3 regions of the Paenibacillus sp. S25 genome follow, and region 3 is predicted to be linked to each of the others. Evidence: riboswitches for the same ligand, from Rfam matches in the RefSeq annotation. Region 3 holds a riboswitch; each other region holds the start of a gene.
The links. A riboswitch is a leader RNA that binds a small molecule or an ion and turns the genes downstream of it on or off. The one in region 3 is predicted to bind glycine.

Region 1: it holds a riboswitch for glycine, as region 3 does, so the genes downstream of both, gcvT (glycine cleavage system aminomethyltransferase GcvT) here and KAI37_RS20075 (alanine/glycine:cation symporter family protein) in region 3, are expected to answer to the same signal.
Region 2: it holds a riboswitch for glycine, as region 3 does, so the genes downstream of both, sdaAB (L-serine ammonia-lyase, iron-sulfur-dependent subunit beta) here and KAI37_RS20075 (alanine/glycine:cation symporter family protein) in region 3, are expected to answer to the same signal.

The regions. Positions count from the first base shown of each region.
Region 1 covers NZ_CP073683.1:4,432,469-4,437,212, reverse strand. The annotation lists gene gcvPA (aminomethyl-transferring glycine dehydrogenase subunit GcvPA) at 1-920, opposite strand, end outside; gene gcvT (glycine cleavage system aminomethyltransferase GcvT) at 1,047-2,147, opposite strand; glycine riboswitch at 2,324-2,422, opposite strand; gene gcvH (glycine cleavage system protein GcvH) at 2,817-3,215, shown strand; gene KAI37_RS19325 (PTS mannitol transporter subunit IIBC) at 3,593-4,744, shown strand, end outside.
Region 2 covers NZ_CP073683.1:454,874-459,617, forward strand. The annotation lists gene KAI37_RS02040 (Ig-like domain-containing protein) at 1-1,137, shown strand, start outside; gene sdaAA (L-serine ammonia-lyase, iron-sulfur-dependent, subunit alpha) at 1,210-2,109, opposite strand; gene sdaAB (L-serine ammonia-lyase, iron-sulfur-dependent subunit beta) at 2,099-2,788, opposite strand; glycine riboswitch at 3,001-3,116, opposite strand; gene KAI37_RS02055 (DUF6359 domain-containing protein) at 3,331-4,744, shown strand, end outside.
Region 3 covers NZ_CP073683.1:4,597,305-4,602,048, reverse strand. The annotation lists gene KAI37_RS20085 (LacI family DNA-binding transcriptional regulator) at 1-296, opposite strand, end outside; gene KAI37_RS20080 (glycoside hydrolase family 1 protein) at 586-2,043, shown strand; glycine riboswitch at 2,212-2,288, shown strand; glycine riboswitch at 2,307-2,401, shown strand; gene KAI37_RS20075 (alanine/glycine:cation symporter family protein) at 2,561-3,979, shown strand; gene KAI37_RS20070 (iron-containing alcohol dehydrogenase) at 4,037-4,744, opposite strand, start outside.

The sequences.
Region 1 (4,744 bases), 160 kb from region 3:
CGCTTACCGTTGCGGTCTGTGGTCTGACCCACAATACGGCCGGGGATACGGCGCATATGTGCCTGAGAAACGGCAAAGTATCCACAGGTCGGACCGCCGAGAGAAGAGGAGATACCAAGTGGCTGCGCGTCTCCTACCACAATATCCGCGCCCTGTTTGCCGGGTGTTTCCAGCAAGCCAAGTGCTAGTGGATTGGCACTGACGACCAAAAGACCTTTGTGCGTATGGATGAGGTCAGCCATCGGCTTCAGGTTTTCCACGGCTCCGAAAAAGTTGGGGCTTTGGACCAAAACAGCCGCGGTCTGTTCCGATACGGCTGCCGCTAACGCATCAACATCCGTTACGCCGTCCGAACAGCCGATCTCCACGATGTCCAAATCCAATCCGCGTGCATAGGCTGCCAATACCTGACGTGCCTCCGGATGGACGGACCTTGATACGATAAGCTGTTTACGGCGGGTAGCTGCGGCGGACAGTGAGCCCGCTTCAGCCAGTGCAGTCGCTCCGTCGTACATGCTGGCATTAGCTACAGCCATGCCCGTCAATTCGCAAATATACGACTGAAACTCGAAAATGGCTTGTAGCTCGCCTTGGCTTACTTCCGGCTGATAGGGGGTGTAGGCTGTATAGAATTCCGAGCGTGAAGTGATGTGCTGGATGACGGACGGAATATGATGATCATAAATTCCTGCGCCAAGGAAGCTGGCATGTGTGTCTGTATTGGCGTTGTGTCCGGCCAGCTCAGCCAAGTGGCGGGTTAAGGCTTTCTCATCGAGTCGAGAAGAAAGAGGCAGTTCCCCTTGATATCGAATGGCCTCTGGAATGTCACTGAATAAATCATCAATGGATGATACACCGACCACACGTAGCATTTCGGTTTGATCCTGTTCAGTCATAGGGAGATAACGATGCTGCTTCATAGGTTCTGGCTCCTTTCGAAAAGCAAATTTCAAACGTAAATTAGCTAATAAAAAAGTGTGTGAGATGAAAAAACCAGAAGTTCATATCTGACATGTTTGCTTTATAGAAATAAAAAGAGTTTAAGATCAGCGCGGGCGTCTATAAAAGGGTGCTGCCACCACCTCGGCACGCAGGCGTTTGCCACGAATCTCAACCTCCAACGGTGTAGAGAGGGCGCTAAAACGACTGTCCACCAAGGCGAGGCCCAGATTACGCTTCAAGGTGGGCGACTGAGTCCCCGTTGTAACCTCACCAATGTGTTGTCCTTCTGCGAATACTGGGTAATGGGCGCGTGGGATACCGCGATCAATCATTTCCAGCCCGATCAATTTGCGAGGAATCCCTTGTTCTTTCTGACGTTGCAGTGCTTCTCTACCGATAAAATCTCCTTTATTCAGCTTGACGAAGAAACCTAGACCAGCTTCGAGTGGTGAAATCGTGGCAGATAACTCCTGACCGTACAGCGGCAATCGTGCCTCAAAGCGTAGTGTATCCCGAGCACCAAGTCCAGCGGGAATCAGCCCATACGACTCACCGGAACGAAGCAAACCCTCCCATACGGCTGGTGCTTCCGCAGCAGGTACATAAAATTCAAAACCGTCTTCGCCCGTATATCCGGTTCGTGAGACAAGTGCTTTTGCTCCGAACAATGGCACATTCTCATGGAAGCGGAAAGATGCCAGATTCGTAATGTCCGTATCTGCCACGGCTGCGGCAATACGTGCTGCTTCCGGTCCTTGCAACGCCAGCAATGCTATCGCATCAGACATATTCTCCATGTGAACGGATGCAGGCATATGACGAATTAGCCAATCCCAATCCTTATCGATGTTGGATGCGTTCACAACGAGCATGTAGCGTTCCGGTCCTTTGCAGTAAACAAGTAGGTCGTCTACTACACCTCCATCGGGGTAACACAGGAGTGAATATTGTGCCTGACCTGGTTCCAACTGGCTGACATCATTCGTGGTCACCCTTTGCAGAAAAGCTTCGGCCTCTTTGCCTTCAACCAAAAATTCGCCCATATGCGATACATCGAATAAACCCGCACGTTGCCGGACGGCCTCATGCTCCTTTTGAATGCCGCTAAACTGAACCGGGAGCTCCCAGCCGCCAAAGTCAATACAACGAACCCCAGACTGCGTCCCGTAGGACGAATATAGCGGTGTTTTTCGCAAATTAGTCATTATTCCACTCCTATCCGGTGTGATCGGCTAAACAAAAAAGACAGGCCGAAAAAAACGTATAGACGGCAGTCTACACTCTTTTTTCAGCTCTGTCCTTGATACCAGAAAGTTACCCCGGTATGTACCGGGTTTCCCCTTGGGTGATCCGCTCCAATAGCGAATGCTCTCCAGAGATGCGTCCGGCAGAGGTCCTTTTGCCTGAGAGATTCACCTGCAATGCAGGTTTACTCCTTCGGCGCTACCTTCGGGATCAACGGTATATTACCTGGCTTTGCAGATAACAACTTGATCCGATTCGCGTGCACTTATGTCTCACAAGCGGCAACAGCTATGCGAATCTTTTTGGCAGTCTCTCCCTCCGCGTTCATCCGCGTTTGCAGTTGTCGGTGTGTTTCCCAAAGCATTTGCTATAACCCATTAATACGCAAATTCATTCAAAATGTCAATAAAAATGTCATCAAAAATAATAGAAAAAACATTTAATATATAAATAAGGATATGTAAGCGTTTGTTATAAGCTATCATTTTTTTATATAGTACGCTATATGAGGTGATATGAAGTATTTTTGTTAGTATTATTGACATGAGTGTTCTTGTTGTCATAATCTTAACCTGTCTAATACAGGTGAGCAAAAGCGATTTTATTCATATGGAAGTGAGGGGAACAGAATGGGTGAAGTGAAGCAGCAACTTTGGTATACAGACGAACATGAGTGGGTTCAGCGGACAGAGAATGGAACGGTGCGGATTGGTATTACAGACTTTGCACAGCATCAACTGGGTGATATTGTTTTTGTAGAATTACCTGAGGCGGGAGCAACGATTGAGCAGGGAGCGGAGATCGGTACGATTGAATCGGTGAAGACGGTATCCGACCTTTTTGCTCCGGTGACGGGAACCATATTAAAAGTGAATGAAACGCTGGAAAGTACGCCTGAGCTAGTGAATGAATCTCCCTATGACAAAGGTTGGATGATCGAAGTAGAGATGGATAAAGAGGTGGAGGAAGCCTTGGGCAAGCTACTGTCTGCGGACCAGTATGAGCAGTTGATTTCCGATGGGCAGTAATGGAGCATTGTAGTATGGAGTAAGAGGGTTATTTGTCTGCTCGATTATTGTATAAAATAGTCGCTATGATTTAACATAGCGGCTATTTTTTTGTCTTTTTGCAAACGTAATTACGTGTTTTATTCTGATTTAGAGGGTTGTCCCCATATAAGAATCATACATAATCCAGCACGGTTTTTCGACTAATTTCTATAGCTACAGGTCATATTAAGAAGAATTATGCAGGTATAATACCTTCCCGGATAATTTAAATTTAAATGTTGTCATCAACGTTCATGACGAAAGTACGTTTTCATTTCGTTGATGAAGATAGCGCTGTCATTTAGTATGAATTTTAAGAAAAGGTAGTGATGCTTACCTACAAGGAGGATTTGAATATGAGTACATTGGACGCAAAGCCAAGTTCAAAAGGAGGCACTCGTGTCGCCGTACAGCGTTTTGGCCGTTTTCTTAGCGGTATGGTTATGCCCAATATGGGAGCCTTTATTGCGTGGGGGCTGATTACGGCACTCTTTATTCCGACCGGATGGTTTCCAAACGAAGGTTTTGCACAATTGGTTGACCCGATGAAAAATTATTTGTTGCCGCTACTGATCGGTTATACAGGGGGCACGATGATTCACGGACAGCGTGGAGGTGTGATTGGTGCCATTATGACGATGGGTGTCATAGTGGGAGCCGATATCCCGATGTTCCTGGGCGCGATGGTAGCTGGTCCGCTGGCTGCGTGGATATTGAAGAAGTTCGACAAGGCCATTGAAGGCAAGGTCAGATCAGGCTTTGAAATGCTGGTCAATAACTTTTCGGCCGGGATTATCGGTGCCATTCTAGCACTGCTTGCCCATGTGGCGATCGGCCCGATTGTACAAATGATCAGTCAAATATTGTCGGCAGGGGTACAGTTCCTCGTGAACGCAGGGCTACTGCCGCTTGTCAACCTCATTATTGAGCCCGGAAAAGTATTATTTTTAAACAACGCGCTGAATCACGGAGTATTGAGTCCGATTGCGTTGGAGGAAGCTGCAAGAACAGGAAAATCCGTACTGTTCATGCTGGAATCTAACCCTGGGCCAGGGCTCGGTATTTTGCTGGCCTACTGCCTGTTCGGCAAAGGCACTGCGAAGTCGTCAGCTCCTGGCGCAGTCATCATTCATTTTTTCGGCGGGATTCATGAAATTTATTTCCCTTATATTTTGATGAAGCCGATTTTGATTCTTGCTGCTATAGCTGGGGGCGTTGTGGGAACCTTCTGTTTTATGTTGACAGGTGCCGGACTGGTTGCTGCTCCTTCACCGGGTAGCATCATCGCCTATTTTCTAATGACGCCAAAAGGCGGATATTTGCCAATGCTGAGCGGGGTGATCGCTGCTGCGGTCGTATCCTTTGCTGTTGCCGCAGTGTTACTCAAGACTAGTAAGCAAAAAGAAGAGGGGCTGGAGGAAGCTGCATCCCGCCTGAAAGATATGAAAAATCAAAGCAAGAGTGCAAGTGCTAACGCCACTGTAACGGAAGATAACCACGAATCTGAT
Region 2 (4,744 bases), 1.8 Mb from region 3:
AGTAAGGCAGAGTGGAAGTCCAGCAATGAAGATATCGCTTTTGTCAGTGCGGGAGAAGTCACGGGTTATAAAACAGGTGAGGCTACGATCACCGCTTCTTATGGTGGCAAAACAGTTACAGCTACGGTATCCGTAAATGTACCCGGTGATCTGTCTCTTTCCTCCAAAACGGCAACGATTGATATTGATGAGGACTATACTGCAACTTTGACGGCTACTTATGCGGATGGGCGTAAGGAAGATGTAACACAGGATGCAGAATGGGCTTCAAGCGCAGAAGATATTGCTTCTGTGTCCAAAGGAACGATTACGGGTAAATCCGCTGGTAAAGCGGTTATTACAGCGACCTATAATGGCAAAAAACTGACGATTAACGTACAAGTAGGCCTTGTAGACCGTCTGGAAACTGACTCGCGTGTAATTGCGCTTGGTGCTCAGGAAACGAAGCAGCTGAAAGTAACAGGAGTTAAGAGTGGCGGTACAAAAACAGATGTAACCAAGGACGCCACCTGGACAACTAGCAATGTAAAAGTGGTTGAAGTTAGCGAAGGCTTGATCAAAGCGAATGGTAGCGGCAAGGCAACGGTGACTGCTTCATATGGCAAGCAAAACATTACGTTTACGGTAGAAGTGGACGTAGCGCAAAAGATTGAAGCGGATGCAATCGCGCTATCGCTCAAATCTGGAGATCAAAAAACCATCGCGATTGTGGTTAAATCGAATGATGGTAAAGAAAAGGACGTTACGGCCCAAGCTGAATGGAAAACGTCTAATTACAAGGTAGCCACTGTTAAAAAGGGTCAGGTTACCGCAGTCAGCTACGGTAAAGCTAACATTCAGGCGAAGTTCGGTGGGAAGGTGATCAGCGTGCCCGTGGATGTTGATACGCTTAAATACCTGCAAACAGACGAAGTTGCTTTGAATTTGAAGGCAGGACAGCTGGCCAAGGTTACGGCTACAGCCACGTATAAGGATGAGTCGGAGAAGGATGTTTCCAAACCGGCTGTCTGGTCCTCGTCCAGAATTGTTGTTGCGACCGTCAAAGACGGTAACATTAAGGCACAGGGCAAGGGCAAAGCTGTAATTACTGTGAAATATGCAGGTAAAATGACGAAGGTACAGGTAACCGTTCAGTAAAACAAAAGAGCAAGCATACGTCCAAGGACGATATGCTTGCTCTTTTATTTTAAGGAGGCTACCGCTTATAAATTATGACTTATCCTTCTTGGTCGGTGTGTTGCGTGTAAGTGATTCGGTCAAACGCTTGCCAGTCGGCGTCTGGGCCAAGCCGCCTTTGGCGGTCTCGCGGTGCTTCGACGGCATCGCACTGCCGACTTCAAGCATCACGTCGATGACTTCGTCAGACGGAATAGCGCTGCGCACACCCGCCAAAGCCATGTCCGCTGCGGCAAGCGCAGTCACGGCTCCCAGCCCATTGCGCACGATGCACGGAATCTCCACGAGTCCGGCGACGGGGTCGCAAATCAGGCCGAGCGTGTTCTTAAGAGCGAGACCCACGGCGTGAACAGCCTGTTCAGGCGTACCACCGCGCAGCTCGACCATAGCGCCAGCGGCCATCCCGATAGCTGAGCCAATCTCAGCCTGACAGCCTCCCTCCGCGCCAGAAATGAAGGAGTTGTTGGCGATCACGTAGCCAATGGCTCCAGCGGCGAACAGACCGTTCACCATATGCTCATCATCCCAGCCGAACCGCTCCTGCGCACTGATGAACACACCAGGGATAACCCCGCATGAGCCTGCGGTAGGCGTGGCGACAATGCGACCCATGGATGCATTAACCTCCGACACGGAGAGGGCATAAGCCATGGCGAGCGCGGAGGCATCACCGGAGCAGGTTTCTCCTGCCCGCAGATACTCGGCTAGGCGCTTGCCGTCACCGCCCGTCAATCCACTGCGGGATACGGTGTCTTGTGTCTGACCGCGATGAACGGCTTCCTTCATGACTTCATAATAATCAGACATTTGGCGAAAGATTTCTTCCTCCGTTGTATTCGTCTCTTGTACCTGCTCTTGAATCATCAAGCGGCCAATTGTGGTGGATTCTTCAGCGCATAAAGCGCTGATTTCATGCAGATGGCTAAACCGCATCGGATTCAGCTCCTTTTTTCAAATTAATCATCTTAATTTCATACATATGAGGTAAAGAACGCAGTTCCGCAATCAGTTCAGCTGGAGCAGAACTGTCCGTTTCAATGGCGGTGAGTGCTTCACCATCCCGGCCTTTGCGATCTACGTGCATATAGGCAATGTTAATGTGGGCCGCGCCCAGCGCTGAAGTTATCGCGCCCAATGTACCGGGCTTATCCGAGTGGAGAAGCACCAGCGTAGGCAGCTCCCCGGTCAGATTGACCCGGAATTCGTTAAGCTGCTGGACATGGATGCTGCCGCCGCCGATGGAGGAGCCCAACAGTGTGCGCTGATCCTCGCCCTTCCACAGCTCGAAACGGACAGTGTTCGGATGAGGCGCGGGGAGTCCGCTGACGGCGAATTCCACGGCCATCCCGGCTTGCTCCGCCCATTGCTCGGCATCCGGAATCCGGTGATCGTCCGTATCGTAATTAAGCAGCCCTGCGATGAGCGCCAGGTCTGTACCGTGTCCTTTATACGTATCGGCAAAGGAGCCGTACAGTGTCATACGGGCACGGTCAGGCTGCGTCCCGAGCCAGTGCCGTGCAACGCGTGCGAGCCGTACCGCGCCTGCGGTGTGTGAGCTGGAAGGTCCGGTCATGGCCGGACCGATAATGGAAAATACATCTTTGAAACGCATGGTGTGGCCCCCTGTATGTTCTAATACCATACTATATGGTATTTCCGCGTCTTTGCGCGGTTATGACGGTTCCTAATGCTGACGCACAATGTGAGCACAAAAAAGGACAGGATAAGGAAGTTTCCCTTATCTCTGTCCTCGTTACCTGAGAGTTTCGTGCGGTGTTCTTACCGCCTTTACCCCTTGGGTGGCTTGCGCTCTCTCCAGAGTTGCGTCAGATGACGATACATGGACCTGAGAGATTATCCGTCAGCCGGGTGCTGACGCCTTGCTCCTTCGGTGCCGCCAGAGTGTAGGCTCCCTGGACAGACTCTCCCGTCATCTTCATTCGCGTATACCGTTCTACATGTCTTTCTTAGCGTAATGTATGGCGTGCTCGGTGTCAATCACAGGTTTAATTTTTACATAAACAGGTGCGTTCCCAATAAAAAAGATTAAAATTTACATAATTATGGATGAAACCAGGAAGGAATTAGAAGATTGGCGGCTAATCTGATAAAGGACAAGTATATTTATGGAAATCATAGGAGGGATATTGACGTATGGTAAAAGGCTTGCGATTCACAGGTTCACGCTTAAAAGGGATGCTGCATCTAGCAGCGATCGTATCACTGCTGATCGGGATCTTCGTTCCATTCGGTCAGGTCAAGGCAGAGGGAGCATTGACAGTAGCCGAAGCACTTCAGCGCCAAGGCAGTGAAGGTACGGTGACGGTGGAAGGTTACATCGTCGGACATGCTACCGGATCGAAAACGGCTAATTTTTCTTCCCCGTTTGCGAATGATTTTAACGTACTGATTGCCGATCAGGCAAATGAACGTAATACGTCTAATCTGTTGGATGTACAGCTGACTTCAGCGTACAGAGGGCAATATGGGCTATCAGGCCATCCTGAGCTGATCGGCAGCAAAATTCGTGTGACGGGTACACTCGGCGCCTACAATAATTTTGGTGGAGTGAAAAGCCCAAGCGCTGTTGAACTGGTGAACGGAAGCGAGCCGGGTGAACCAGGTGAACCTGGCAACCCGGGTCAACCCGGTACTACATTGCCGGATGGAAAAGGCAAAAAGGTGCTGTTCGATAATACGCACGCACAGACCGCTGGTGCAGCAGATTGGGTCATTGAAGGCGCCTTCTCCGACTTTGCCAATGGACTGCGTAATGTAGGCTTTACGGTAGACCAATTGAACCGTCCCATTCCTTTTACTTATGGAGAGCAGGCCATAACATATGACAAGTTGCGCCAATATGATGTGTTCATTATTGGTGAAGCGAATGTTGCCTTTAAGGCATCCGAGCAGGCTGCCCTGCTGCAATACGTGAATAACGGGGGGAGCGTTTTCTTCATCTCCGATCATTATAATGCGGACCGTAACAAAAACCGTTGGGATTCCTCCGAGGTTATGAATGGCTACCGTCGTGGAGCCTATACTAATCCGGCCAAAGGCATGACTGCAGAAGAAGCTGCATCACCGGCGATGCAAGGATTAACAAGCTCCGATTGGCTGGCGACCAACTTTGGCGTTCGTTTCCGTTACAATGCGCTCGGTGACGTGAATGCTACCGACATTGTAGCCGCAGATCAATCTTTCGGCATTACCAAGGGTGTGCGCTCGATTGCAATGCATGCAGGATCTACGCTGGCTATTATTGATCCTACCAAGGCTAAAGGCATTGCTTATATCCCTTCAGGCACAAAAAAATGGGGGAATGCGGTAGACCAGGGAGTTTATAACGGCGGGGGCCGTGCGGAAGGACCTTATGCCGCTATCTCCAAGGTAGGTCAAGGCAAGGCAGCGTTCATCGGTGATTCTTCCCCTGTAGAAGATGCTACACCGAAATATGTGCGTGAGGAAAACGGACAGTCGAAGAAGACATATGATGGTTTTAAAGAAGTGGATGATTCCACCTTCCTGGTGCAAACGGTCCAATGGCTTGCATGGAAGCAGGACTACA
Region 3 (4,744 bases):
TCTTCTCCCGAAGTATAAATAATGGTTTGGAATCCATACTGGCCGGCTACTTCCACAAAGCTGTCCAGAAAAGCGAGAACAATTTCATTAATAGTTGAAGTAATGATACCGATCTGAAGCGTCTGACCCTTGGATAGAGAAATGGCATTCCGATTAGGAACATAATCTAATTCCTGCATGATTTTCAAAATCTTAGTTCGTGTTTCGTGACTGACATGGGGGGACTGATTTAATACTCTGGATACCGTAGCTTTGGAAAAGCCCGCCAGTTTTGCAATTTGATCAAGATTCGACATGGTGCTTCTCCTCACATAAGAAAAAAATACTTGACATGAAACGCGTTACAACGATTAGGATGCTTATGAAGGCATTACGTCTATTTTAAAGCATCTGTCAATGCTTTTCAAAGGAGAACGGTTACCGTCTGGCAGCAGCGAATTTGTCTAAAAGCCACTCCCTACACAAAAGGGGTATTATGGTAATTGATCTATTTAGGAGAATTAGGTATTGATTCACATTTGAAGCACTTGATGGGATTACTGGACCAAAGTAAAAATCTTAAATACGGAAAGAGGTTTTTATACCATGACGAAGACGCTAAAAGGATTTCCAAAAAACTTCTTGTGGGGTGGTGCAACCGCAGCTAACCAACTGGAAGGCGCTTTTGACGTAGATGGAAAAGGATTGTCCAGTGCAGACATGGTTGCCTATGTACCCAAAGCAGAGCGCAAGAACGATCATGCTATGGAGATTTCGTCCGAGCGACTCGAAGACATTTTGGCAGGCAAAGTCAATGCCCGTTTTCCAAAGCGTGAAGGTGTGGACTTCTTCCACCACTACAAAGAAGATATTGCATTGTTCGCGGAAATGGGCTTTAAGGTATTTCGTATGTCCATCCACTGGTCGCGGATTTTCCCGAATGGCTATGATGCCGAGCCGAATGAAGCAGGATTGCAATTCTACGACAATGTATTTGATGAGCTGCGCAAATATGGTATTGAACCGCTGGTAACATTGTCACATTATGAGACACCGCTGGGTTTGACTCAGAAGTATAATGGCTGGCTGGGTCGTGAAGTTATACAGCACTACGTAAATTATGCCGAAACTGTGTTCACGCGTTATAAGGATAAAGTAAAATACTGGCTGACCTTTAATGAAATCAACGTAATGACCATGAGTCCGTTTACCGGTGGCGGGGTGGTCATTGACCGTGTAGAAAACAAACAACAAGCGATATATCAAGCACTGCATCATCAATTTGTAGCTAGTGCACTGGCGACCAAACGGGGACATGAGATCATCCCGGGCGCTCAGATCGGCTGTATGTTGGCTCGTTTGGAAAGCTATCCACATACGTGTAACCCAGAGGATATACTGAAAGCCCAGCATGAAAATCAGATGAACCTGTTCTTTACGGATGTGCATGCCCGTGGGGAATATTCCAACTACATGAATCGTTATTTTGAAGAAAATAATGTTGTTATACACACAGAACCAGGCGATGCCGAAATTTTAAAAAATAACACGGTCGATTATATCTCATTCAGCTACTACATGACCTTGACCGTTTCTGCAGGTCCAGAAGGTGAGAAAGCAGCAGGAAACCTGATTGGTGGCGTGAAAAATCCATATTTACAGTCCTCTGACTGGGGATGGCAAATTGATCCGATCGGTCTGCGTGTTACACTGAACACGTTATATGACCGCTACCAAAAGCCGCTGTTCATCGTGGAAAATGGCCTAGGTGCTTATGATAAGGTAGAAGAAGACGGTTCTGTGCATGACACATATCGTATTGATTACTTGCGTCAGCATATTGTTCAAATGAAGGAAGCGATTGCCGACGGTGTTGATCTGCTTGGCTACACCAGCTGGGGTCCTATCGACCTTGTGAGCATGTCTACTTCCGAAATGTCCAAGCGCTACGGATTTATTTACGTTGATCTGGATGATGACGGTAACGGAACGCTCAAACGCTCCAAAAAGGACTCATTTAACTGGTATAAAAATGTGATAGCAACCAATGGTGAAGAATTGTAATACTATATCGTCTCGGGCGGGTATAGCAGAGGACATCCTAAGGATGCAATCTGCTGTACCCGCTTTTTTGATAGACACAATAATAATATTTCAGCGGGCTTCACAAACTTTTCACTTGTAATAAGCTGAAAGTTTTCTGTATAATAAATAAAAATTTCATATGTCTGGTTGATGTTTGCGGGAGATGGAACGAAAGTTCCGACCGAAGGGGCAAAACTCTCAGGTGCTTAGGCTGATTACAGCAACAAGCGGGGACCGTAAACGGACAGAACTCTGGAGAGACCCTTAATTGGGCGCCGAAGGTGCACCGCAGAGAATATCTGCTTAAACTCTCAGGCAAAAGGACAGAGACGCGAATAACCTGTGACAGGGAATGCCCTAGGCTTTTTTATAAGCTATTAGAGGCAGAAACCTGCACAAGATGGTTGTATTTTTTCGTGCCTTTAACCTCTCCAGGAGTCGAATCAGCGGATTTGACTCTTTTTTGTTTTCTAATATGCTGGAGGAGCGGGTTGAAATGAATTTGGTACATGTGTTAGAAGCGATTAGCAGTTGGATATGGGGGGCGCCTCTCATCATTCTTGTCATGGGAACGGGGTTGTGGCTGACCATACGTTTGAAGATGCTGCAGGTATTCCGCCTGCCCCTGGCGATCAAGCTGATCGGTAAGGCACCGAATGAAGGCAGCGGGGATGTAAGTAGTTTTGCGGCTTTGAGTACAGCGTTGGCGGCTACAGTTGGCACAGGAAGTATTGTCGGCGTAGCGACAGCCATTAAGCTGGGCGGGCCGGGTGCCTTGTTCTGGATGGTCGTTGCAGCCTTTTTTGGGATGGCGACGAAATATGCGGAAGGTGTACTTGCGGTAAAATACCGGGTGAAGGATCGGAATGGGCAATTTTCCGGCGGCCCGATGTATTATATTGAGAAAGGTCTGGGACGCCGTTTTAAACCGCTGGCGATGCTGTTTGCTTTTTCGGGCATGCTGGTAGCGTTGTTCGGGATTGGAACGTTTCCGCAGGTCAAAGCGATTGTATCTTCGACTGAAAACAGTTTTGGCGTTCCGCCCATTGTAACAGCACTGATTATTGCTATCCTTACAGGACTTGTTACTATTGGAGGACTCAAAAGCATTGCCAAGGTATCGACGAAGGTCGTTCCTTTTAAAACAGGCTTGTACGTACTGATCTGTCTCATCGTACTGATTCGGTTTGCTGACCAACTTCCTGCTGCAATTGCGCTGGTGCTCCATTCGGCATTTTCAACTACATCTGCAACGGGCGGATTTGCCGGAGCTACGATTATGCTAGCGATGCGAAGTGGGGTAGCCAGAGGTATTTTTGCCAATGAGGCCGGATTGGGAAGCGCACCGATTGCAGCTGCAGCTGCCAAAACTAATTGGCCTGCGGAGCAAGGGCTAATTTCCATGACAGGCGTGTTTATTGATACGATGGTTATTTGTGTGATGACCGGGTTGACGCTACTGGTTAGTGGTGTGTGGAGCGGGCCAACCGACGCGGGCCTGATGACTCAGCAAGCATTTTCCAGCGCATTCCCGCTGGGGGCAGAACTACTCACAATCATTCTGATTATGTTCGCGTTCACCACCATGCTCGGCTGGAACTATTACGGGGAACGCTGTGTTGAATATTTGCTTGGGGTCAAGTGGATTAAGCCATATCGTTATCTGTTCATCGTACTGGTTGCCGGGGGTGCGTTCATTAAATTGGATGCGATTTGGCTGCTGGCAGATATATTTAACGCAATGATGGCTTTCCCGAACCTGATTGCACTGCTCGGCTTATCAGGAATTGTAGTCGCAGAAACCCGAACCTATATGGATTCTCTGAATTCTAGTAAGAAAAAGGGCATTCTTGCAGGTGCCAGTGTAGGGGCAGCTATTCAAGTAGAAGAAAAAGGGCAAACGGTTAATTCATAAATTCCAAAAGGGAGTGCCCTCAGCCATCACAGGCTTGAGGACACTCCCTTTTGAATGTTATAACGATGCGTGCAAAATAGCTGAAATATCTTCTTGATTCAGCTTTTTATAATTACCGAAGCCTCCGTATTCCATTTCACGGGCTGCAATGTTTGCGACTTTTTCCAATTGCTCATCATTAATATTGTAATCGGCCAGGGTGGAAGGGGCACCGAGACTTGTCCAGAATGCCCTCAGGCGATCAATCCCCTCCAAAGCAATTTCCTTATCCGTTTTACCAGTGGTATCTAAATCAAACATGCTGAGCATCAGCCGCTTCATGCGTGCAGCATCCTGATCCACCGTATGTCTCATCCAGTTGGGGAACAGGATCGCCAGACCGCCAGCATGAGGAATATCATATACAGCGGATAGTGCATGTTCAATCGTATGCGAAGCCCAGTCCCCGAAGTAGCCCATTTGCAGTGTTCCGTTAAGGGCAATCGTTCCGGCATATAAAATCGTTTCACGATGCTCGTAGTTGTGCAAATCTTCCAGCAGCTTAGGTGCAGTTTCGATCACGGTTTGCAGCACGGAAAAGCACATACGATCTTGCAACGGTGTGTTTTTAACATTGTGAAAATATTGTTCAAACACATGGCTCATCATATCCACCATGCCATATACCGTCTGATCACGTGGCACAGAGAAGGTGTTTTTTGGGTCCAGAATCGAGAATTTCGGATGCGTCACCGCGCTGCCCCATACGTATTTTTCGTTCGTTTC